3 regions of the Enterobacter sp. R4-368 genome follow, and region 1 is predicted to be linked to each of the others. Evidence: predicted binding sites of a transcription regulator. Region 1 holds the regulator's gene; each other region holds the start of a gene.
What was found. Region 1 encodes PurR, which represses purine synthesis genes. Its sites were predicted from a motif close to CANGCAAACGTTTGCNTG; they were not measured.

Region 1 (7,793 bases):
TACGGCAGATGTTCGCCATTGTAACGGTTCATAGGGGCATCGGAAAATAACATTTTGTTCACCGTTCATGATTTTATCGTCTGTCGGCAAAAGTTGCCTTAAGAATATGACTTAACTCAACTCGCCATCCCGCTTGCTGCCTAACTCTTGAGCACATAGAAACGTTTTGCTGCTTTTTTTTGCGCTTGTTAACGAAACGAAGCTATAGATGCAAAAACAGTATTAACTTTTGGGGTTTTTATGGATTAGAATCGACGAGTTTTAAAAAACCATTTGCAGGCATATTAAATGCTTGCCCTAACAGGGGATTGCTCAGTGGCGCGGATACCAAAAGCTTCAATCACGCTCTGTGCTTTGTTGTTCACCACGATTTCTTTCACGCCATTAGCGAGTGCCTCTGAACAGGCGCGAGCGTCGGCCGTGCAAAAATCGCATCTGGCGAAAGCATCCGAACGTAAGAAAAAAAATACATCACAAAAGACACCAAAGAAAAACAGTCGCAGTCCGGCAGAAAAAACCACCAGCAAAAAAACAACGGAGAGTAAAAAAGCTCCGGCAAACAAAAAAGTTACTACCAGCAAAAAAGCCAGCAAAATCACCTCGCGTCGTAATACATCCAGCCCGTTAAAAACCACCGCCGTCACCTGGACTGAGAAATGTACGCCGCGCAAAGGCCACAAGCCGCATTGTGTGAAGGTTAAAAGCACTAACGCCATCGCCGATGTGCATAAAGTTCGCATTCAAAAAGCACAAAAAACCGCCATGTCCAAGCTGATGAATCAGATTGGCAAGCCTTATCACTGGGGCGGCACCTCACCAAGCACCGGTTTCGATTGCAGCGGTCTGGTCTATTACGCATATAAGGATCTGGTGAAATTCCGTATTCCGCGTACCGCCAATGAAATGTATCACCTGCGCGATGCATCGCCGGTGAATGTGGCGGAACTGGAGAGCGGCGATCTGGTGTTCTTCCGTACCCAGGGCCGTGGTACCGCCGATCACGTGGGCGTGTACGTCGGTAATGGTAAATTCATTCAGTCTCCGCGTAGCGGCCAGGACATTCAGGTTACCTCGCTGAGTGAAGATTACTGGCAGCGCCATTATGTTGGCGCGCGTCGCGTCGTGACGCCGAAAACCATTCGCTGACCCCTCACCTGCCGCGCCTGCGGCAGGTAACTCCCTCTTTTGTCTGGCCTTTCGATTTGCTACCCTAATCCGCACATCCAGTAGGGCTATTGGGTGTTATTAAAATAATGAAAGGAGAATAGCAATGTCGTTTGAATTACCTGCATTACCGTATGCAAAAGACGCCCTGGCGCCGCATATCTCAGCCGAAACGCTGGAATACCACTATGGTAAACACCATCAGACGTATGTCACCAACCTCAACAACCTGATCAAAGGCAGCGCTTTTGAAGGTAAATCGCTGGAAGAGATTGTGAAAAGCAGCGAAGGCGGCGTGTTCAATAATGCAGCCCAGGTCTGGAATCATACTTTCTACTGGAACTGCCTGGCCCCGAATGCTGGCGGTGAACCGACCGGTGAGCTGGCGGCAGCTATCGCCAAATCATTCGGCAGCTTTGCCGAATTCAAAGCGCAATTCACCGATGCTGCGGTTAAAAACTTCGGTGCTGGCTGGACGTGGCTGGTGAAAAAAGCGGATGGCACATTAGCCATTGTTTCAACGTCTAATGCGGGCACTCCGCTGACAAGCGATGCAACCCCGCTGTTAACCGTCGATGTCTGGGAACATGCGTATTACATCGATTACCGTAATGCGCGTCCGAACTACCTCGAACATTTCTGGGCGCTGGTAAACTGGTCATTCGTGGCCAAAAATTTAGCGGCATAAACGCGGCATAAAACAAAGGAGGGGCTAGCCCCTCCTTTTTTGCATTTGTGCTATTTATTCTGCTGCGGCACAGGCACGTTCTGGCTGAGAGTGACCAGAGAACAGCACCACCAGCAGGCCCAGCCCGGCAATAATTGCCCCCATAACCGGGACGAAATCATAACCCAGCCCAGCGGAAATCACTGCCCCACCGGCTGCCGCGCCCAGCGCGTTACCGAGGTTAAAGGCACCGATATTGACTGAAGATGAAAGGCCCGGTGCTTCATGCGCAACGCGCATGACACGCATCTGCAACGGCGGAACCACCGCAAACGTCGCCGCGCCCCACACCACCATGCTGATGGCTGCGCCCACTTCACTGCGCGCCAGGAACGGGATCGCCAGCATGATGGCAATCAGCAGGATCAAAAAACCTTTCAGCGTGCCGGTGACCGAGCGATCCGCCAGTTTGCCGCCAAGATAATTACCAATGGAGAAACCAACGCCAATCAACACCAGCATCGCCGTCACAAAAACGGGAGTGGCATCGGTAATGGTGTGCAGTACCGGCGCAATGTAGGTATACAGCGTGAACATGGCGCCTGCGCCGAGCACGGTGGTCAGCAATGCGGACAACACTTGTGGGCGTACCAGTACCGACAGCTCTTTACGTACGTCCGGGCGCTCACCTGTGCCACCTTTCGGCAGCGAAAAGAACAGGCTTGCCATGGCAATCACACCCAGCCCGGCGGTGGCCATGAAGGACATACGCCAGCCAATGGTTTCACCCAGCCAGGTTGCGGCAGGCACACCGCCAATGTTAGCAATGGTCAGCCCCATAAACATGGTTGCCACTGCGCTGGCCTGCTTCTCTTTGGCGACAACGCTTGCCGCCACCACCGAGCCAAGACCAAAAAACGCGCCGTGGTTCAGGCTGGTGACGATCCGCGCCAGCATTAATGTGGCGTAATCCGGCGCAATCGCCGACAGCACGTTACCGAGCGTAAAAATCGCCATCAAAAAGATCAGGGCATTGCGTCTGCCGCGGTGAGACAGCAGCAATGTCATTAACGGCGCACCGACCATTACGCCGATAGCGTAGGCGCTAATCAGCATCCCCGCCGCCGGAATAGAAACGTCGACGCCGCGGGCAATAACCGGCAGTAATCCCATCGGGGAAAACTCGGTGGTACCAATGCCGAAGGCGCCAATCGCCAGGGCAAGCAAAGGGAAATTAATTTTCATCTGTGACTCCAAAATAGACATGCCGACTTGCGACCCTGTCGCTGAAGCCAAAAGTATGACAGCTATCACAAAAAACAGAAGTTAGCAGAATGACAAAAGATTATTGCAGAAGTGATAACAATGGCGGGGAAGAAAACCGAGGGAGAAAAGGCTCTCCCTCGCGATAGATCAATGCAGTGCAGCAGTCAGACCGCCGAAAACAATCAGGCTCAGAACGATGACGGTAGTGATTAAAGAATACTTCAGATCGGTGCTCATCAATTTTCCCCTTTTTAATTTCCCCACAAAAAGTGAGATAACGCATTTTTGCACAAATTATCTTAAAAATCTTGCGGGAATTCGCAGGAGAAACGTTTTAATACTTCCCCTTTTGCTCAAGATCAGACAAAATTCGACGCTAAATTTATTAGCGTACCGGCCATTGACTCCCCTCCTGACGTCCAGTGTCGTTTTCCCGGCGTACCGCACCCCCTTTGATGGGTACAGGGTGATTAAAGGCAAACGTTTACCTTAAGTATTATCAGGAGCTTATGATATGGTCTGGAGTGATATCTGATGGCAACGATTAAAGACGTAGCGAAACGAGCAAACGTTTCCACTACAACCGTATCACATGTAATTAACAAAACCCGTTTCGTCGCCGAAGAGACGCGCAACGCTGTGTGGGCGGCGATTAAAGAGTTGCACTATTCCCCCAGCGCCGTCGCCCGCAGCCTGAAAGTGAATCACACTAAATCGATCGGCTTGCTGGCCACCAGCAGTGAAGCGGCCTACTTTGCTGAAATTATTGAAGCCGTAGAGAAAAAGTGCTTCCAGAAGGGTTATACCCTGATCCTCGGCAATGCCTGGAATAGCCTCGAAAAACAGCGTGCTTATCTGTCGATGATGGCGCAAAAGCGCGTTGATGGTTTGCTGGTAATGTGTTCCGAATACCCGGAATCGCTGTTGAGCATGCTGGAAGAGTACCGCCATATTCCGATGGTAGTGATGGACTGGGGCGAAGCGAAGGCCGACTTTACGGATTCCGTTATTGATAACGCCTTTGAAGGCGGTTATATGGCCGGGCGCTACCTTATTGATCGCGGACACCGCGATATTGGCGTGATCCCCGGCCCGCTGGAGCGTAACACTGGCGCTGGCCGTCTGGCCGGCTTTATGAAAGCGATGGAAGAAGCCCTTATCAGCGTGCCGGAAAACTGGATCGTGCAGGGCGATTTCGAGCCGGAATCCGGCTATCGCGCGATGCAGCAAATCCTCAATCAGGCGCATCGCCCTACCGCAGTCTTTTGCGGCGGTGACATTATGGCGATGGGCGCACTGTGCGCTGCCGATGAGATGGGTTTACGCGTACCGCAGGATATTTCCCTGATTGGTTATGACAACGTACGTAACTCACGCTTCTTCACCCCGGCCCTGACCACGATTCACCAGCCGAAAGATTCGCTGGGAGAAACGGCGTTTACCATGCTGCTTGATCGTATCGTCAACAAGCGCGAAGAGTCGCAGTCTATTGAAGTACATCCGCGTCTGGTTGAACGCCGTTCCGTGGCCGATGGCCCGTTCCGCGACTACCGCCGCTAACCGCTTATTACGGAGCCGTTAATTCGGCTCCCGTAACCACTCGTCATTCAGCGTTTCGCTATCTCCCAGATATTCCAGCAGCCAGTTTAACGCCGGGGACGCCTCATTTTGTTGCCATGTCAGGCAGCACGCCGCATCCGGGAAGGGATTTTCCAGGGTCAGCGCAACCCAGTCACCGCTGTCGAGCCGCGGGCGGGCAAAGTGGGCCGGCACCATTCCCACGCATAACCCTGCCGATAAGCACGCCTCCGACGACGCCCAATCAGGAACAATCACGCGTTTCTGATTATCCAGCAGCCAGGTAATACGTTTCGGCAACGAGCGGGACGTATCTTCCTGGATAAGTGAAGGCCAGTTGCGCAAGGTATCGTCGCTAAGCGGGCCTGCCAGTGACGCCAGCGGATGGCGACTGGAAACCACGCATTTCCAGCTCAGCATTCCCATATCGCGAAACGCATAACGCCCACCGACGGGAATAGCCTGCGTTGCGCCGATCGCCAGCTCCACCCGCCCGTCAGCAAGCGCATCCCAGACACCGTTAAAGACTTCCTGGTAGACCTGCAACTCAACATCACTGAAATGTCGATAGAAATCGACGATTAATTGCCGGGTACGTTCAGGTTTTACGATGTTGTCGACGGCGATCGCCAGTTGCCCGCGCCAGCCGTTGGCAATTTGCTGGCACTGCTGACGGGTGATCTGCATTTTTTTGATAACAGCTCGCCCTTCTTTCAAAAACCAGACTCCGGCAGGCGTAAGCTCAACATCCCGATGGCGGCGTTCAAACAGCGGAACAGCCAGCCACTCTTCAAGTTGCCGCACGGTATAGCTCACCGCAGAAGGTACACGGTGTAACTCCTGCGCCGCACCGCTAAAACTGCCATTGCGCGCGACAGCATCAACCACTTCCAGCGAATATTCTGACCACATAATCTGCCTGCAAAAAATTTGAAACCACTACGCAAATATTAGCGTTTCACAAGCGCTAATGCACTCCTTACACTCGACAGCCCTGATTACCTGCAATTAAAGAGAAACACCAATGCAACCTGGCAACGGATTTTTAGTCTGGCTCGCGGGATTAAGCGTGCTCGGCTTTTTAGCCACTGATATGTACCTCCCCGCCTTCAGCGCGATACAGCAAGATTTAGACACATCGTCTGCGGTGGTTAGCGCGACTTTAAGCCTGTTTCTGGCGGGCTTTGCCATTGCGCAACTGGTATGGGGGCCGCTATCAGATCGCTATGGTCGCAAGCCGGTTTTGCTGGCCGGGCTGGCGATTTTCGCGCTGGGCTGTCTTGGAACATTATGGGTACGTGATGCAACCCTGCTGCTGGTACTGCGCTTTCTCCAGGCGGTCGGCGTCTGCGCCGCGACAGTAAGCTGGCAGGCGCTGGTGACGGATAACTACCCCGCGCATCGCGTCAATCGCATCTTCGCCACCATTATGCCGCTCGTGGGTTTGACGCCGGCACTGGCACCGCTGCTGGGCGCCTGGATCCTTGCGCATTTCAGCTGGCAGGCCATTTTCGCCACTTTACTGGCGATAACGCTAATTCTGATGATCCCGGCATGGCGGCTGAAATCACCCGCGCAGAAAAGTGAACACCACGAACAACCGCTGACATTTATGGATCTGCTGCGTGCCCGGGATTATCGCGGGAATGTGATTATCTATGCCGCCTGCTCAGCCAGTTTCTTCGCCTGGCTGACCGGTTCACCGTTTATTCTGCATGAAATGGGTTATGGCCCATCGGTTATTGGCCTCAGTTATGTGCCGCAAACCATCGCCTTTTTGGTGGGCGGTTACGGTTGCCGTGCCGCGTTGCAGAAATGGCAGGGTTCTCGTTTGTTGCCATGGCTGCTGGGGGCGTTCGCGTTAAGTGTCCTCGCCACCTGGGCCGTCGGTTTTATGCCGGACGTGTCGCTGGCCGCGCTGCTCATCCCCTTCTGCTTTATGGCAATGGCCAACGGCGCGATTTACCCTATCGTGGTCGCGCAGGCGCTGCGTCCTTTCCCGCAGGCAACCGGCCGCGCAGCCGCCCTACAGAATACGCTACAGCTGGGTTTATGTTTTCTGGCAAGCCTGGTGGTCTCATGGCTCATCGCCACACCACTGCTGACGACCACCAGTGTCATGCTGGCAATGGTACTACTGGTCGCGCTGGGTTATCGCCTTCAGCGCCGCACGCACGATGAATTAGCAGGTAAAAAGGCTGTGGCTTCCTCGTCGCATTAATAGTTGCGCAAGCGACTATCAACAACACAGTGGTTAGCTTGCTACGGGCTTTTTATTGAATCACCTGATTTTGAAGCCTATACTCATTTTCGGCTGTTTAATAAATACGATAAATATTATGCATTAACGGGTACCGGATTGTACCCGTTTACCCATGGAAGGCCTTTCGGCAAGGGTCCTCTCCCTTCCTCTGTTCTACGTCGGATATCAGCCTCACGGTAAAAACCGTGAGATTTCTCACAAGCCCGAAAAAGCGTCTACGCTGTTTGAAGGTTCTGATCACTGCGAGTGATGGAGAAGTTATGAGTTCATCGTGTATAGAAGAAGTTAGCGTACGGGATGACAATTGGTTCCGTATAGCAAACGAACTGCTGGGTCGCGCAGGTATCCGCGTCAACGGTCCCGCAGCGTCAGATATTCAGGTGAAAAATCCTGATTTTTTCAAACGTGTTTTACAGGAAGGCTCGCTCGGACTCGGCGAAAGTTATATGGACGGCTGGTGGGATTGCGCCCGCCTGGACATATTTTTCACCAAAGTCTTACGCGCCGGGCTGGAAAACCAACTTCCGCACCATTTCAAAGATACACTCCGCATTGCCGGAGCAAGATTATTTAATCTGCAAAGTAAAAAAAGGGCCTGGATTGTGGGCAAAGAACATTACGATCTTGGTAATGATCTGTTTACCCGCATGCTGGACCCGCAGATGCAATACTCTTGCGCCTACTGGAAAGACGCTGAAACGCTGGACGATGCACAACGGGCAAAATTGCGGCTTATTGGTGAAAAGCTGCAGTTGAAACCCGGCATGCGCGTGCTGGATATTGGCTGTGGATGGGGTGGTCTGGCGCAGTTTATGGCGCAAAATTACGGCGTCAGTGTGGTTGGCGTGACGATCT
Region 2 (7,793 bases), 940 kb from region 1:
CGCATACAGCTGGCGCGTCTGGCGGCACTGGGAGCGCAGCATATCGCGATATTCAGGCTGCCTGATTTCTCTGTCATTCCTGGTGTCGCTACCTGGACACCAGCGGAAAAAGAGGCGCTAAAAAACAAATCAGAGAAGTTTAACCAGCAGCTGGACCACCTGCTCGGCGAATTACGCACCGCGTATCCGAAAGCGAATTTTTTCACCGTCAAACTGGATAGCGCATTTAATGATCTGCTCAGTGAAAGCGGTAAATATGGCTTTGTTAATACCAGCGAAACTTGCCTGGATATCTCCGCTTCCGGCATCTCTTACGCCACAGGTGTCGCGGTGAAGCAGGCATGTAAAACGGCGAACGGGGCGTTTGTTTTCTGGGACAATATGCACCCGACCACCAAAACCCATGCTCTGCTCGCAGAAATGATACGCGAGGAGATAGTGCAACATCTGACCAGCGACGGCGAGTAACCGCGCTAAGGCACCTCGTCCGTCAGGACGGGAGGCTACACCAGTTTTTTCACCAGTTCTTCGCTATGGCGAATACGCTCCGGCGCATGCTCAAGATCCTGCTGTACCAGCGCCATAAACAGTAAATCCGTGAGCATCATTTGCGCGCTGGTGGAAGAAATCGCCGCGCTGCGTGTCGCTTGCTCTTCCGCGATGGTGTACAGGCAGTGCGTGGCCCGCTGCTGTAATGCGTTCGGCGTGAAGCCGGTTATGGCGAGGATCTTGCCGCCAACGCGCAGTGTCTCATCGGCCGCCATGTTGATTTCTCGGCGTTCGCCGCTATAAGAGACCGGCAGCAACAGATCGCCCGGCTCCATCGCCTGCACGGTTGCCAGCAGCGCGTGCATATCCTGCTCGACCACGGCGTTAACGCCGATTTTCATCAGTTTCCAGCCAAAATTACGGGCGACCAGCCCGGAAGCGCCGATGCCCGTCAGGATAATACGCCGCGCTTCGCGCAGCAGTCGCACGCTCTCCAGCAGTTTCTCCTCGCTGTTAACATCGAGCGAGGCATGCATGGCGCTCTGGTACTCTTTAATCAGCTTTTCGCCCACCACCCGCAGCGGATCATCACCACGGATCTGGTTATGTACCGGCATAGACCACGGATTGCTATTGCTGGCTAACGCTTCGCTGATCGCCAGTTTCATCGCCGGAAAGCCTTTGAAATCCATCTTCTGGGCAAATTTCACCACGCTGGACTGGCTGACGCCTGCTTCAGCGGCCAGCTGTTGCGAACTCAAATGACGGGCGCGATCGGGATTTTCCAGCAGAAATTCCGCCAGCTTTTTATCGCTCTGCGCAAGGCCTGGGTAGCGCTGGCGAATGCGGATTAGACAATTCATAAGATCTCCGGGAGCAAACCCATCCGCGATATTTTGCCGATGAATGAATTTAATATTCCAGTAATAGATTGCGATTATGAATTAAAAATTCTTTTAGCACAAAATATCCCTGAATGGGTTTTGACAGCGATCAAGAGGATCCGCTGAGGCTGCGTTGTTTAACCTTCGGTGAATTATCGAGCAGACGAATTGCCGGAATAAAACTGGCACCTGCGCAGGCAATGACCACCGCGATTGCCGAGGCGATCAGCACGTTGCTGCTACCAAAGTGCGTCGCCAGTGGCCCGGCGGCCAGCTCACCAACCGGAATGGCGATAAATGATCCCATTGCATCGTAGGCATAAACACGCGCCAGCTTCTCTGGCGGAATATGTGTTTGTAATGACTGCGCCCACGCCACGCCGAACAGGCCGAAACTGACGCCAGCGAGGAAAAACGCCGCCAGCAACCACGTTGTAGAAACATTTTGGCTGAGGAGATAGATCGGCACCGCGCATACGGCAACCAGCATCACGCCGATAAACAGATCGCGTCGCGGACGCCAGCGCAGCGCGAGGAATGAACCGACAATCAAGCCCACGCTCTGCGCGGCGACAATCATTCCCCAGCGCGTGCGGCCAAACGAGGTATCGGCAATGATCGGGCCGAGTACCATCACCACGCCGCTGAACGCGGCATTAATAATGGTGAACTGCACGACAATGGCCCACACCCAGGCGCGGCTGATGAACTCTTTCCAGCCATCGCGCAGATCTTGCAGGATATTGCTTTGCGCCGCTGTCTCCTGAATAGCGCCCATGCGAATGGCGAGATAAAGCGGAGCCGAGGCGGCAAAGCCCAGTGCGTCAATCGCCAGCCCCCAGCCAGGCCCGACGGCGCTGGTGAGGATGCCACCGAGCGACGCGCCGACGACCGTTCCGCTATAAATACCAAGCTGGATAAAGGCATTGGCTTCGCGCAGGTTATGCGCTGGCACCGTTTGCGGCACCAGCGCGGACGAAGCCGGCAGCGCGATCCCCGCCGCCGCGCCGTTAATCGTGCCGAGTATCGCGAGGAGCAGCACCGTCGCTGAACCGTCCAGCACCAGCCAGGCGACAACGCCTTGCGAACAGGCGGCGACCAGCGACGACAGCACCAGCACCTGGCTGCGTGAATAGCGATCGGCCAGCACACCGCCGACCAGCAAAAACGCCACGTTAAACAGTGAGCGAGCGGCCACCACAATACCGAGTTCGGTGGCGGAACCGCCAATGTCCAGCACCGCAAAAGCCAGCGCAATGGGGGCAATGCCGTTACCGAGCACCGTCAGCAGACGGGCAAAAAACAGATGGCGAAACGGGGCAAAATGAAAGGCGCGCGTATGTTGTGTTGTCATCAGGATCGCGGTGAAGTATAGGTTCGGGCCAGTGTAAAGCATCCTGGCTTTGCCAACATAGCCGCTGATTATTACAGGTATCGGTGACCGATTGTTACCGGAAAAGTGAGGGGCTATCTGTTAGGCTATTGAAAGAGCGATCGCCAGAAGGAGAGGCCCGGCGGTCGAAGGTTAACCAACAGAGGACTCCCATTTGGCTAACAGCGAGCGCCGCGTCGTCTTTTTTGATCTGGATGGTACCCTGCATCAGCAGGATATGTTTGGCACGTTTCTGCGTTACGTTTTGCGTCATCAGCCGTTAAATGCGTTGCTGGTGCTGCCTTTGTTGCCGGTGATTGCGGGCGGATTATTACTCAAAGGACGCGCCGCGCGCTGGCCAATGAGCTTGCTGCTGTGGGGCTGCACGTTTGGCCATAGCGAACGGCACCTGAATGCGTTGCAGCAGAAATTTGTCAGCTGGTTTCGTGAGCATGTTACCGCCTTCCCGGTCGTGCAAACGCGGTTAACCAACTATCTGGCGGCGTCCGATGCGGATATCTGGCTGATTACCGGCTCGCCGCAGCCGCTGGTGGAGCAGGTCTATTATGATACCCCGTGGCTCCCGCGCGTTAATCTGATAGCCAGCCAAATCAGCCGCCGCTACGGTGGCTGGGTGCTGACTATGCGCTGTCTCGGTCATGAAAAAGTCGCCCAGCTTGAACGCAAAATCGGTACCCCGTTGCGCCTCTACAGCGGTTACAGCGACAGCAAGCAAGACAACCCGTTGCTCTATTTTTGCCAGCACCGCTGGCGCGTGACGCCGCGTGGCGACTTGCAACAGCTCGAGTAGTGTCGAACCGATAACGGCTGTGTATAATGCGCTCCGCCTGAATTACTGGAGTATCTCGCTTTGTCCATTCCTGAACTGAATCACGACGTCTGGATGCGTCATGCGCTCACGCTGGCGAAACGTGCCTGGGAAGAGGGCGAAGTGCCGGTAGGCGCGGTGCTGGTGCATAACGGTCAGGTGATCGGCGAAGGCTGGAACCGGCCGATTGGCCGCCACGATCCTACCGCGCATGCGGAAATTATGGCGTTGCGCCAGGGTGGGCTGGTGCTGCAAAACTACCGTCTTATTGATACCACTTTATATGTCACGCTGGAGCCATGCGTTATGTGCGCGGGTGCCATGGTGCACAGCCGTATCGGTCAACTGGTTTTTGGTGCGCGGGATGCGAAAACCGGCGCGGCGGGATCGTTGATTGATGTGTTGCACCATCCGGGCATGAACCATCGGGTGGAGATAACCGAAGGCGTGTTACGCGACGAATGCGCCGCGATGCTGAGCGATTTCTTCCGCCAGCGTCGGCTGGAGAAGAAAGCCCTGAAAAAACCGGCTGGCGATCCTACAGCTTTTTAGCGCGTAGTGGCGTTAAGCGCTAGCGGTTAACTTTCAGCGGGTTTTGCACCAGCGCGTCGGACACCAGCAGCGGGTTACGCGGGAAGGCTTCATTAGCGGTTAACGCGCTAAAGGGCAGCACGCCGTAAGCCGGGCGATTTAATTCTTCTGTTGATACCGCCGGGTAACTCCTGGCCAGCTTCACTGCTTTTGCGGCCTCTTTCTCTTTTTCCAGCAAATAACCGACCAGGCTAATTTCATACTTACGAATATTTTCTACATAGGCATAGGCTTCGTGTCCGCGAGCGTAGCCGTACGTTAGCTTGCTGTAGTACTGTTTCTGGCTTAATAACGGCAGGCGCTGTTTCACGTCTGCCCAACTGTCCGGGTTGCCTTTGGTTTTCGCCGTTAACGCACGGGCATCCAGCATGTGCGCGTAGCCCATATTGTAAGCCGCCAGCGCGAACCAGATTTTTTCATCCTGCGGCACGGTGTCCGGCACTTTGCTCATCATGTCCACCAGGTAACGCGCGCCGCCGCTGATGCTTTGCTCGGCGTCAGTGCGATCGCTTAAACCTAAGCTCTGCGCCGTATTACGCGTCAGCATCATCAAGCCGCGAACGCCGGTGGGTGAAGTGGCCTGGGAGTCCCAGTGTGACTCCTGATAAGAGATGGCCGCTAACAGTCGCCAGTCGATCGCCTGGGCGTATTTTTCAAACAGCGGTTGCAGATCCGGCAGCACGCTATCGACGGCGCGTAAAAAGGTACGCGTGTCGACATAGTCAAAATCCTCGCCATGGCCGAGATATTTCTCCTCCAGCCGCGCAAGTGTGCCGTCTTCATTCATATAATTGAAAAAATCGAGCATCGCGGCCGACAGCGTATTATCGTCATCGCGCTTGCTAAACCAGGTGACGGGTTGCTCATCGGTAATATCCAGCGCCACCGCCAGCTCGGGGTGCACGCGCTGGAACAGGCTAATGGCGACCGAATCAGCGACGGTGTAGCTCAGTTTCCCGTCGACCACTTGTTGCAGCAACGCGGTCGTGCCGAGCTTTTCATCCACCGTCCAGCTTAACTCCGGGTACTTCTTCTCTTTTAATTCACGCAGATCGTCCAGGGCGACATGACCGGGAGCGATGGTTAACTGGCTGGCATTAACGGATTCCAGCGTACGGGGGCGGTAGCTGCCCACGCGGTACACCAGTTGCTGAGAAACCGAGTAGTAGACCGGCCCGGTTTGATAGTTCTTCACCCGTTCGCTGTTGTAGACCAACCCGGCGGCGAGCATATCGGCGTCGTCATTATCAAGGTCATCAAACAGTTGGCTGATATTCTGGCGCACCGTGACTTTCAGTTTGACGCCAAGGTAATCGGCGAAATGCTGCGCGAGATCGTAATCCAGCCCATACGTTTTGCCATCAACGGTGTTGTAAGTGAGCGGTGTGGCAACCGTACTGACGCGCAGCTCCCCACGAGCTTTGATCGCCGCGATGCGATTGTCGGCTTTGCCGAACCAGGGGATAGAAGGCCACAGGGCCGCTGCCAGCAGCAGGGTGACAATGCCGATGAGCAGATAATTAATCTTAAATTTTTTCAAGGAGTTAATTCTCTGCGCCGTGCTTTGCCTCAGAAGATTCTCGTGATGATAACAGTAAGGTTTGTCGGTGATTGAGCGGCATTCTGCGCAACAAAACGCCAGTTGGCAACTAATTAGAGCATTCGGCGACAGCTATTGTTAAAAATTGACGGCGATTTTATTTCGACGCAAACGGTTTCGTCGACGCGCAGGATTCTCTATAATGACGCCCGTTTTCCCCTGGTGCACACTTAAAGCGTCCCCGACGCTTCGTAATCGAAGACGAGAGACTTATGATGGAAATTCTGCGTGGTTCGCCTGCATTGTCCGCTTTCCGTATCAACAAACTGCTGGCACGTTTTCAGGCCGCCAACCTCCCGGTAAGCAACATTTACGCCGAATACGCTCACTTCGCCGATCTCAATGATGGGCTGACAGAAGATGAATACGCGCGGCTCCAGCGCTTGCTGAAATACGGCCCGAGCCTTAGCAGCCATACCCCGACCGGAAAATTACTGCTCGTCACTCCTCGTCCCGGCACCATCTCTCCCTGGTCTTCTAAAGCTACCGATATCGCCCACAACTGCGGCCTTAACAAAATCAATCGCCTTGAGCGCGGCGTCGCCTATTACGTTGACGCAGCCGGGCTGACTGACGCCCAGTGGAACGACGTTGCCGCAGAGCTGCATGACCGCATGATGGAGAGCGTATTCACGTCACAAGCCGACGCCGAACGCCTGTTTGAGCACCATCAGCCTGCGCCGGTACAGAGCGTGGATCTGCTCGGTGAAGGCCGTCAGGCGCTGATTGATGCCAACCTGCGTCTGGGGCTGGCGCTGGCGGAAGACGAAATCGACTACCTGCAAGAGGCGTTTACCCGCCTGGGGCGCAATCCGAACGACATCGAGCTTTATATGTTCGCGCAGGCGAACTCTGAGCACTGCCGCCACAAAATTTTCAACGCCGACTGGGTGATTGATGGCAAGCAGCAGCCGAAGTCGCTGTTCAAAATGATCAAAAACACCTTCGAGCAAACGCCGGATTTCGTGCTGTCGGCCTATAAAGATAATGCCGCAGTGATGGAAGGTTCCGAAGTGGGTCGCTTCTTCGCCGATCGCGGGGAAGGGCGTTACGACTACCATCAGGAACCGGCGCATATTCTGATGAAGGTGGAAACTCACAACCACCCGACGGCGATTTCGCCGTGGCCGGGGGCGGCGACAGGTTCCGGCGGCGAGATCCGCGACGAAGGCGCAACCGGCCGTGGCGCGAAGCCAAAAGCGGGGCTGGTGGGCTTTTCCGTTTCTAACCTGCGTATTCCTGGCTTTGAACAGCCGTGGGAAGAGGATTTCGGTAAACCGGATCGTATCGTTACTGCGCTGGACATTATGACCGACGGCCCGCTGGGCGGCGCGGCGTTCAACAATGAATTTGGTCGTCCGGCGCTGAATGGTTACTTCCGTACTTATGAAGAGAAAGTGAACAGCCACAATGGCGAAGAGCTGCGCGGCTACCACAAACCGATCATGCTGGCGGGCGGCATCGGCAACATCCGTGCCGATCACGTGCAGAAAGGTGAAATCACCGTTGGCGCGAAACTGATCGTGCTGGGCGGTCCGGCGATGAATATCGGTCTGGGCGGCGGCGCCGCGTCGTCGATGGCCTCCGGTCAGTCCGACGCGGATCTTGATTTTGCCTCCGTACAGCGTGACAACCCGGAGATGGAGCGTCGTTGCCAGGAAGTTATCGACCGCTGCTGGCAGCTGGGTGATGCCAACCCGATCCTCTTTATTCACGACGTTGGCGCGGGCGGCCTTTCTAACGCCATGCCGGAGCTGGTGAGCGACGGCGGTCGCGGCGGTCGTTTTGAGCTGCGCGATATTCTGAGCGATGAGCCGGGAATGAGCCCGCTTGAGATCTGGTGTAACGAATCGCAGGAGCGCTACGTGCTGGCGGTTGCCGCCGATCAACTGGCGCTGTTTGACGAGCTGTGCCGCCGCGAGCGCGCGCCGTACGCGGTGATTGGTGAAGCGACGGAAGCTCAACATCTGACGCTTAACGACAGCCACTTTAACAACCAGCCGATCGATATGCCGCTGGATGTGCTGC
Region 3 (7,793 bases), 1.4 Mb from region 1:
TTTACGCTCCAGCGAATGCATGTAACGCATCATCTCGGTTTCGCTGTGATAGCGGTTAAACACCGGGTGCGTCAGGAAAGCATCCTCGCGCAGCATGCTCTGCGGGATAGAACGGCTGTCGAGCGCGACCTCTTTATCCAGCGCATCAATATCGAGGCCGTGTTTATCGCCCAGCAACACGTTAAACAGCACCTGCACATCTTCACGCGTGGTGGTTTCATCCAGCGTGATGCCAACGGCGTTGAGAATGTCGCTACGCAGGTTGATCTCCTGCGCTTCGGCGCGGGCCAGCACGGCGGCTTTGTCCGCGACATCAACACACAGGGTGTCGAAGTAGTGCGCGTGGCGCAGTTTCAGGCCGCCACGCTGCAAACCGGCAGCAAGAATATCGGTCAGGCGATGAATACGTCCGGCAATGCGTTTCAGCCCGGCCGGGCCGTGGAACACCGCGTACAAGCTGGCAATGTTGGCCAGCAGCACTTGCGAAGTACAGATGTTGGAGTTGGCTTTCTCGCGGCGAATATGCTGCTCGCGCGTCTGCATCGCCATGCGCAGCGCGGTGTTACCGGCGGCATCTTTCGACACGCCGATAATGCGGCCTGGCATGGAGCGTTTGAATTCATCTTTTGCAGCAAAGAATGCCGCGTGCGGGCCACCGTAGCCCATCGGCACGCCAAAGCGCTGCGCGGAGCCGAACACAATGTCGGCACCCTGTTTGCCCGGCGCAGTCAGTTGCACCAGCGCCAGCAAATCAGCGGCGACACTAACCACAATTTTGCGGGATTTCAGCTCATTAATCAGCACGCTGTAATCATGCACTTCGCCCGTGGTACCGACCTGCTGGAGCAGTACGCCGAACACATCCTGGTGATCAAGAACTTTGGCCGCGTCATCAACAATCACATCAAAACCGAAGGTTTCGGCGCGAGTGCGCACGACATCCAGCGTTTGCGGATGCACATCGGCGGCGACGAAGAAGCGGTTGGCGCCTTTCAGTTTGCTGACGCGCTTCGCCATGGCCATTGCTTCAGCCGCCGCAGTGGCTTCATCCAGCAGCGACGCGGAAGCGATATCCAGCCCGGTGAGATCGAGCGTAACCTGCTGGAAGTTGAGCAGCGCTTCAAGGCGACCCTGCGACACTTCTGGCTGATACGGGGTGTAAGCGGTGTACCAGCCCGGATTTTCCAGCATGTTGCGCAGAATAACTGGTGGCAGCTGCACGGCGGTGTAGCCCATGCCAATGTAAGACTTAAAGCGCTTGTTGCGGCTGGCAATCGCTTTCAGCTCGGCCAGGGCCGCGAACTCAGTGGTCGATTCCCCAACCTGCGGCGGTGTTGCAAGCTGGATGTCTTTTGGCACGATCTGGCCAATCAGTGCGTTTAACGAATCCGCGCCAACTGTGTTCAGCATCTCCTGCTGTTGCTGAGCATCCGGCCCGATGTGACGTCCAATGAAAGCGCCACGGTTTTCAAGCTGGCTTAAAGTCTGTGTCATGAGCGATGGTTCCTGAAACGTGCAGTGAATCGATGTAGAAATTACCTGAATACGCTGAACCCTTCGCGTTGCAGGAAGGCGGCGACGCAGCATATCCCCAGGCGCAAACATCAGTAAGCAACTGGGGATAGCGAGGAAGCCAACGCGTCTGCTACGCGAAGGATAAGGCGTATTTACTCGTCTTCGAGCAGTGCGGCGTAGGCTGTTGCGTCCAGCAGGGCGGCAATTTCTGCTTCGTCGCTGGCTTTAATTTTGAAGATCCAGCCTTCGCCATACGGCTCGCTGTTGACCAGCTCTGGTGAATCCGCCAGTTGGTCGTTGACTGCCACGATCTCACCGCTGATTGGCGCGTAGATATCAGAAGCCGCTTTTACCGATTCGGCAACGGCGCAATCATCGCCCGCGCTAACGGTCGTGCCCGCTTCCGGCAGATCGACAAACACCATATCGCCCAGCAGTTCCTGTGCGTGTTCGGTGATGCCAACGGTGTAGGTCCCGTCCGCTTCTTTGCGCAGCCACTCGTGTTCTTTGCTGTATTTCAGTTCGCCTGGTACGTTGCTCATTTCATTCTCTCCAGATAAAAAGGTTACGCGACAGCTTTGCCAGCGCGCACAAAAACAGGTTTAGTGACTTTGACCGGCATTTCACGGTTGCGGATCTGTACAACGGCATTTTCGCCGATCCCCGCCGGAACACGCGCCAGTGCAATACTGTAGCCGAGCGTAGGCGAGAACGTACCGCTGGTGATCACGCCTTTTTGCACATTGCCATGCGCATCGGTGAAGTGCACCGGCAGTTCATTACGCAATACGCCTTTTTCCGTCATCACCAGGCCAACCAGCTGTTCGGTGCCTTTTTCACGCTGCAGTTCCAGCGCGTCGCGGCCAATAAAGTCTCGCTCCTGCGGCTCCCAGGCAATCGTCCAGCCCATGTTGGCGGCCAGCGGAGAGATACCTTCATCCATCTCCTGACCGTACAGGTTCATACCCGCTTCCAGACGCAGCGTGTCGCGCGCGCCCAGGCCGCAAGGTTTCACGCCCGCATTGACCAGCGCCTGCCAGAAGCTGGGCGCTTTTTCGTTAGGCAGCGCAATTTCATACCCTGCTTCACCGGTATAACCGGTGGTCGCAATGAACAGATCACCGGCTTCAACGCCAAAGAACGGTTTCATACCTTCAACGGCGCGGCGCTGCTCGTCTGTAAACAGGCTGGCGGCTTTCGCCTGCGCGTTCGGGCCCTGGACCGCAATCAGCGACAAATCATCACGGACGGTGATGTCGATGGCATAAGGTTCAGCGTGTTGGGAAATCCAGGAGAGGTCTTTTTCGCGGGTGGCGGAGTTTACAACGAGGCGGAAGAAATCTTCGGTAAAGTAATAGACGATTAAGTCATCAATTACGCCGCCCGAGGCATTTAGCATACCGGAATAGAGCGCTTTACCGGGCTTCGTGAGTTTTGCGACGTCGTTTGCCAGCAAATAACGCAGAAACTCCCGGGTGCGGCTGCCTTTGAGATCGACGATGGTCATATGCGACACATCAAACATTCCGGCATCGGTGCGCACCGCATGGTGCTCGTCAATTTGCGAGCCGTAATGCAGCGGCATCATCCAGCCATGGAAGTCCACCATGCGGGCACCGTTTAGCGTGTGTTGTTCGTATAAAGGGGTCTGCTGAGCCATCTTTTCCTCGTCGAATAAGCTGAGCCATCACGTTTTTCGGCGGCGTGATTTGCGCCAAAACAACTGGTGCCGACACCGTTTTACGACGTCGACGCAAACGTTCTCTTTGGCCTGAACTTATCACCGAAAGCAGTGCTTAACCATAAGGAAAAATGGTCCATCACATTAGCTTATGACCCGTCACGCACAAAATGCCATTAGAGCATTATTCTGTTGAATAACGCCTCACCCTTCATAAAAAATCAGCATCAACGACAAACCAGAGGAGAGTGCAGCATTTCACTCTGTAAAAGAGTGGATTTTCCCGAAAAGAAAAAAACGTAACATGAGAAAATCTAATCCGAAAAATGAGGTGAAATTAGAATATTTCAAATGAGGTAGAGGTATCCCTTCCCGGGACCGGGAAGGGAAAGTGTGATGCAGTTAACGTAACCACTCAGGCAGATCGTTAAGACCCATCGCCTGGCGTAACAACCGCGTTTTCACACCGGGAAGGGTATCTGCCAGTTTCAGGCCGATATCGCGCAGCAGTTTCTTAGCCGGGTTTGCACCTGAGAAGAGTTCGCGAAAGCCCTGCATCCCGGCCAGCATCAGCGCCGCGCTGTGTTTGCGGCTGCGCTCATAGCGGCGCAAATAAAGATGTTGACCAATGTCTTTACCTTCACGGCTCAGACGCTTCAGCTCGGTGATCAACTCAGCGACATCCATAAACCCGAGATTAACACCCTGCCCCGCCAGCGGGTGAATAGTGTGCGCTGCATCGCCAACCAGCGCCAGGCGGTGCCCGGCAAACTGGCGCGCATAGCGGCCGGTGAGCGGATAGACCTGACGTTCGCTCTCAACACGGCACAGTCCAAGGCGATTATCGAACGCCACACACAGCGCCTGGTTGAATGCTTCATCGCTCGCCTGCTGCATAGCTTTCGCCTGCTCAGGCGGCAGCGACCAGACAATTGAGCACAAATGCGGATCGTTAAGCGGCAAAAACGCGAGAATGCCGTCGGCGTGAAACACCTGGCGCGCTACCGCCTGATGCGGCTCATCGGTGCGAATGGTCGCCACGAGCGCATGATGATGGTAATCCCAGAACGTCAACGGAATATCGGCCTTGTTGCGCAGCCAGGAGTTCGCGCCATCTGCGCCAACCACCAGCCGTGCAGTAAGCATGGTGCCATCTTTTAAGGTCAGAAACGCGTCGTTTTCGCCCCACGCCACCTGCTGCAACTCAGCCGGGGCCAGCAGGGTGACGTCCTTGCATTGGCGGGCTTTATCCCACAGTGCCTGGTGGATCACCGCGTTTTCGATAATGTAACCAAGATGGCTGTAGCCCATGCTCTGGTCGTCAAACGCGATGCGGCCAAAACTGTCTTTGTCCCACACTTCCATGCCGTGATAGCGCCCGGCACGTTGGGCAATAATGTTTGACCAGACGCCAAGGTGCGTCAGTAACTTTTCGCTGGCAGCATTGATCGCTGACACGCGCAGCGCCGGAGGCGCATCCTCCGCCAGCGGTGTCGGTTCATTCTGCTCCAGCACCGCCACGCGCAACCCACTGCCCTGTAAACCACAGGCCAGCGCCAGCCCGACCATACCGCCGCCGACAATCGCAACATCAACACTCTGCACTCTTCGCTCCTTTTGTCTTTAACGGGCAACCCAACCGAGGGTACGCTGCGCCAGCGCATCGCGCGCCGGAGTAAATAATTCCATTGCCATCAGCCCGGCATTCCGCCCGACGACCAACGGCATCCAGTGATTGGCAAACAGATGCACCAGCCCATCGGTGACGCCGATAGTGGCTTTTTTGTCCGCATGGCGGCGATCGCGGTAGCCCGTCAACACGGGATAGTAGCCAACATCTCGCTGAGCCGCCCACGCCTCAGCCAGCGTTTCCGCCAGCGTCATCACATCGCGCATGCCGAGGTTAAAACCCTGTCCGGCGATAGGATGCAGCGTTTGCGCGGCATTGCCGACCAGCACCGCGCGGTGCGAGACAGGCGAAGAGGCCGCGGTCAGCGTCAGCGGGTAAACGCTGCGTTTGCCCACGTGCAGGATGCGCCCAAGCCGCCAGCCAAAGGCTTTTTGTAACTCGTGGCAGAAACGTTCGTCAGACCAGGCGGCAATCTGCTGCTGTTTTTCCAGCGGATGACACCACACCAGCGAACAGCGACCTTGTGACATCGGCAACATTGCCAGCGGGCCATGTTGGGTAAAACGCTCAAACGCCCGCCCCTGATGCGCCACAGAGGTGGTGACGTTGGCGATGACCGCCGCCTGGTGATAAGGCGCTTGCTGCCAGTCCACACCCAGTTGCTCGCCAATGCGTGAACGGGAGCCGTCTGCCGCCACCAATAACTGACCAGTAATCGATTCACCACTTTCCAGCGTTACGCTCACCTGCCCCTCATCACGGGCAACCGCGCTGACTTTCGCCGGGCAATGCAGCGTAACGCCGGGCGCGTTTTGCAGTAGCGTGAACAGCCGCTGCCCAACGTCGTGCAGTTCGACAACGTAGCCAAGCGCATCGATGTGGTAATCCTGCGCATCCAGCGTGACAAAACCTGCATGGCCGCGATCGCTGACATGAACCGTTGAAATTGGCGTTGCGCAGGAAGCGATGGCTTGCCAGATGCCGATACGCGCCAGCTGCTGGCACGTGCCTGCCGCTAACGCAATGGCGCGGGCGTCAAACCCCGGATGTGCGGATGCGCCGGGAACGCTGGCTTCTACCAGATGAACAGGTAATTTGCCGTGAGTAAGATGAGAAATCGCCAGCGCAAGCGTTGCGCCAGCCATGCCACCGCCAACGATAATCACACTCATGAACGTGATGCCGCCATCAGCGCTTCAATCTCGTCAGCGGTTTTCACGACGCTGGCGGTCAGATTTTCGTTGCCGTCTTCGGTGATGACGATGTCATCTTCAATACGAATACCAATACCGCGATACTGCTCCGGCACATCGGCATCCGGCGCGATGTAAAGACCTGGTTCAACCGTCAGCACCATGCCCGGTGCCAGCTCACGCGAGCGATCTTTGCCATAGACACCGACATCGTGCACATCCAACCCGAGCCAGTGGCTTAAGCCGTGCATAAAAAACGGGCGGTGGGCGTTTTTTTCCACCAGTTCATCGACTTCACCTTTCAGGATGCCGAGCTTCACCAGCCCGGTAATCATGATGCGCACCACTTCGCTGGTCACTTCCTGGATGGACGTGCCTGGGCGGAAAAGCGCAAGGGCTCGTTCCAGCGAGGCCAGCACGATATCGTAGATTTCACGCTGCGCCGGGCTGAATTTACCGTTTACCGGGAAGGTGCGGGTGATATCACCGGCATATCCTTTGTATTCACAACCGGCATCAATCAACACCAGATCGCCGTCACGCATCTGGCTCTCATTTTCCGTGTAGTGCAGAATGCAGCCGTTGACGCCGGAACCCACAATGGTGTTATAGGAGGGAAAACGCGCGCCGTGGCGGTTAAACTCGTGCTGAATTTCACCTTCAAGCTGATATTCAAACATCCCCGGACGGCAAACCTGCATCGCGCGGGTATGCGCCAGCGCGGAGATCTCCCCGGCGCGACGCATCACGTCTATCTCTTCGGCAGATTTAAACAGGCGCATTTCATGCACCATCGGCCGCCAGTCGGTTAACGTTGGCGGCGCAAGCAGATTCTGACGCGAGCCTTTGCGCAACTTATCCAGCGCAGTGAACACAATGGTGTCGGCATAGTCGAATTCACCCTGCGCGTGGTACACGGCATCAAGACCGTTAAGCAATTGATAAAGATGTTCGTTGATTTCCGGGAACGCCAGTGCGCGATCGACGCCCAGCTTTTCCGGCGCGGCTTCCTGACCCAGGCGACGACCAAACCAGATCTCGGCGGTTTTGTCGCGCACGCGGTTGAACAGCACGCTGTGGTTGTGGGTGTCATCACTTTTGATCAGCACCAGCACCGCTTCCGGCTCGTTAAAACCGGTGAAATACCAGAAATCACTGTGCTGGCGGTACGGGTATTCACTGTCTGCGCTGCGGGTGGCTTCCGGTGCGGCGAAAATTAGCGCCGCGCTGCCCGGAACCATCTGCGCCAGCAATCCCTGGCGCCGACGGAGAAATTCAAGCTGTGTCATGACACCGACTCCCTACAAGGTGAATTAATGTAACGTGGGCTTACGCACTTCCGGTGCGGTAGGCTGCGGGCGCGTGAACGTGTCGTGGCACAGCAGCGCCGCGACGCGGACGTACTCGACGATCTCTTCGAGCGACATTTCCAGCTCTTCTTGATCTTCGTCTTCGTCATAACCCAGTTGCGCAATATTGCGCAGATCGTCAATCGCTTCGCCGGTTTCACCCGTCACTTTATCGAGCTTCGGCTGGGTGACGCCCAGCCCCAGCAGGAAATGGTTCACCCAGCCCGCCAGCGCGTCGGCGCGGTCGAAAACGCTAACGTCGTCGCCATCCGGCAGATAGAGCTGAAACAAGAAACCGTCATCTTCCAGCGAGTCGCTGGTGGCTGAATGCATGCTGCGCAGCGCTTGCGCCAGCTCGTGACCGAATGCCAGACCGTCGTTGGTTAAATCATGCAGCAACGGCTGCCAGGAACTATCGTTGTTAC

Region 2: a site for PurR is predicted at 5,870-5,887, ahead of purL (phosphoribosylformylglycinamidine synthase). Genes of this name have one in related genera too.
Region 3: a site for PurR is predicted at 3,266-3,283, ahead of gcvT (glycine cleavage system aminomethyltransferase GcvT). Genes of this name have one in related genera too.

What each region holds. Positions count from the first base shown of each region.
Region 1 is NC_021500.1:726,819-734,611, forward strand. It holds gene H650_RS03305 (C40 family peptidase) at 316-1,146, shown strand; gene sodB (superoxide dismutase [Fe]) at 1,271-1,852, shown strand; gene H650_RS03315 (MFS transporter) at 1,907-3,076, opposite strand; gene cydH (cytochrome bd-I oxidase subunit CydH) at 3,245-3,334, opposite strand; gene purR (HTH-type transcriptional repressor PurR) at 3,632-4,657, shown strand; gene punR (DNA-binding transcriptional activator PunR) at 4,676-5,587, opposite strand; gene punC (purine nucleoside transporter PunC) at 5,700-6,896, shown strand; gene cfa (cyclopropane fatty acyl phospholipid synthase) at 7,199-7,793, shown strand, end outside.
Region 2 is NC_021500.1:1,664,134-1,671,926, reverse strand. It holds gene H650_RS07760 (SGNH/GDSL hydrolase family protein) at 1-468, shown strand, start outside; gene H650_RS07755 (MurR/RpiR family transcriptional regulator) at 504-1,352, opposite strand; gene H650_RS07750 (MFS transporter) at 1,483-2,727, opposite strand; gene yfhb (phosphatidylglycerophosphatase C) at 2,921-3,556, shown strand; gene tadA (tRNA adenosine(34) deaminase TadA) at 3,602-4,126, shown strand; gene mltF (membrane-bound lytic murein transglycosylase MltF) at 4,146-5,738, opposite strand; gene purL (phosphoribosylformylglycinamidine synthase) at 5,978-7,793, shown strand, end outside.
Region 3 is NC_021500.1:2,115,236-2,123,028, forward strand. It holds gene gcvP (aminomethyl-transferring glycine dehydrogenase) at 1-1,494, opposite strand, end outside; gene gcvH (glycine cleavage system protein GcvH) at 1,668-2,057, opposite strand; gene gcvT (glycine cleavage system aminomethyltransferase GcvT) at 2,081-3,175, opposite strand; gene ubiI (FAD-dependent 2-octaprenylphenol hydroxylase) at 3,599-4,801, opposite strand; gene ubiH (2-octaprenyl-6-methoxyphenyl hydroxylase) at 4,820-5,998, opposite strand; gene pepP (Xaa-Pro aminopeptidase) at 5,995-7,308, opposite strand; gene H650_RS09990 (YecA/YgfB family protein) at 7,333-7,793, opposite strand, start outside.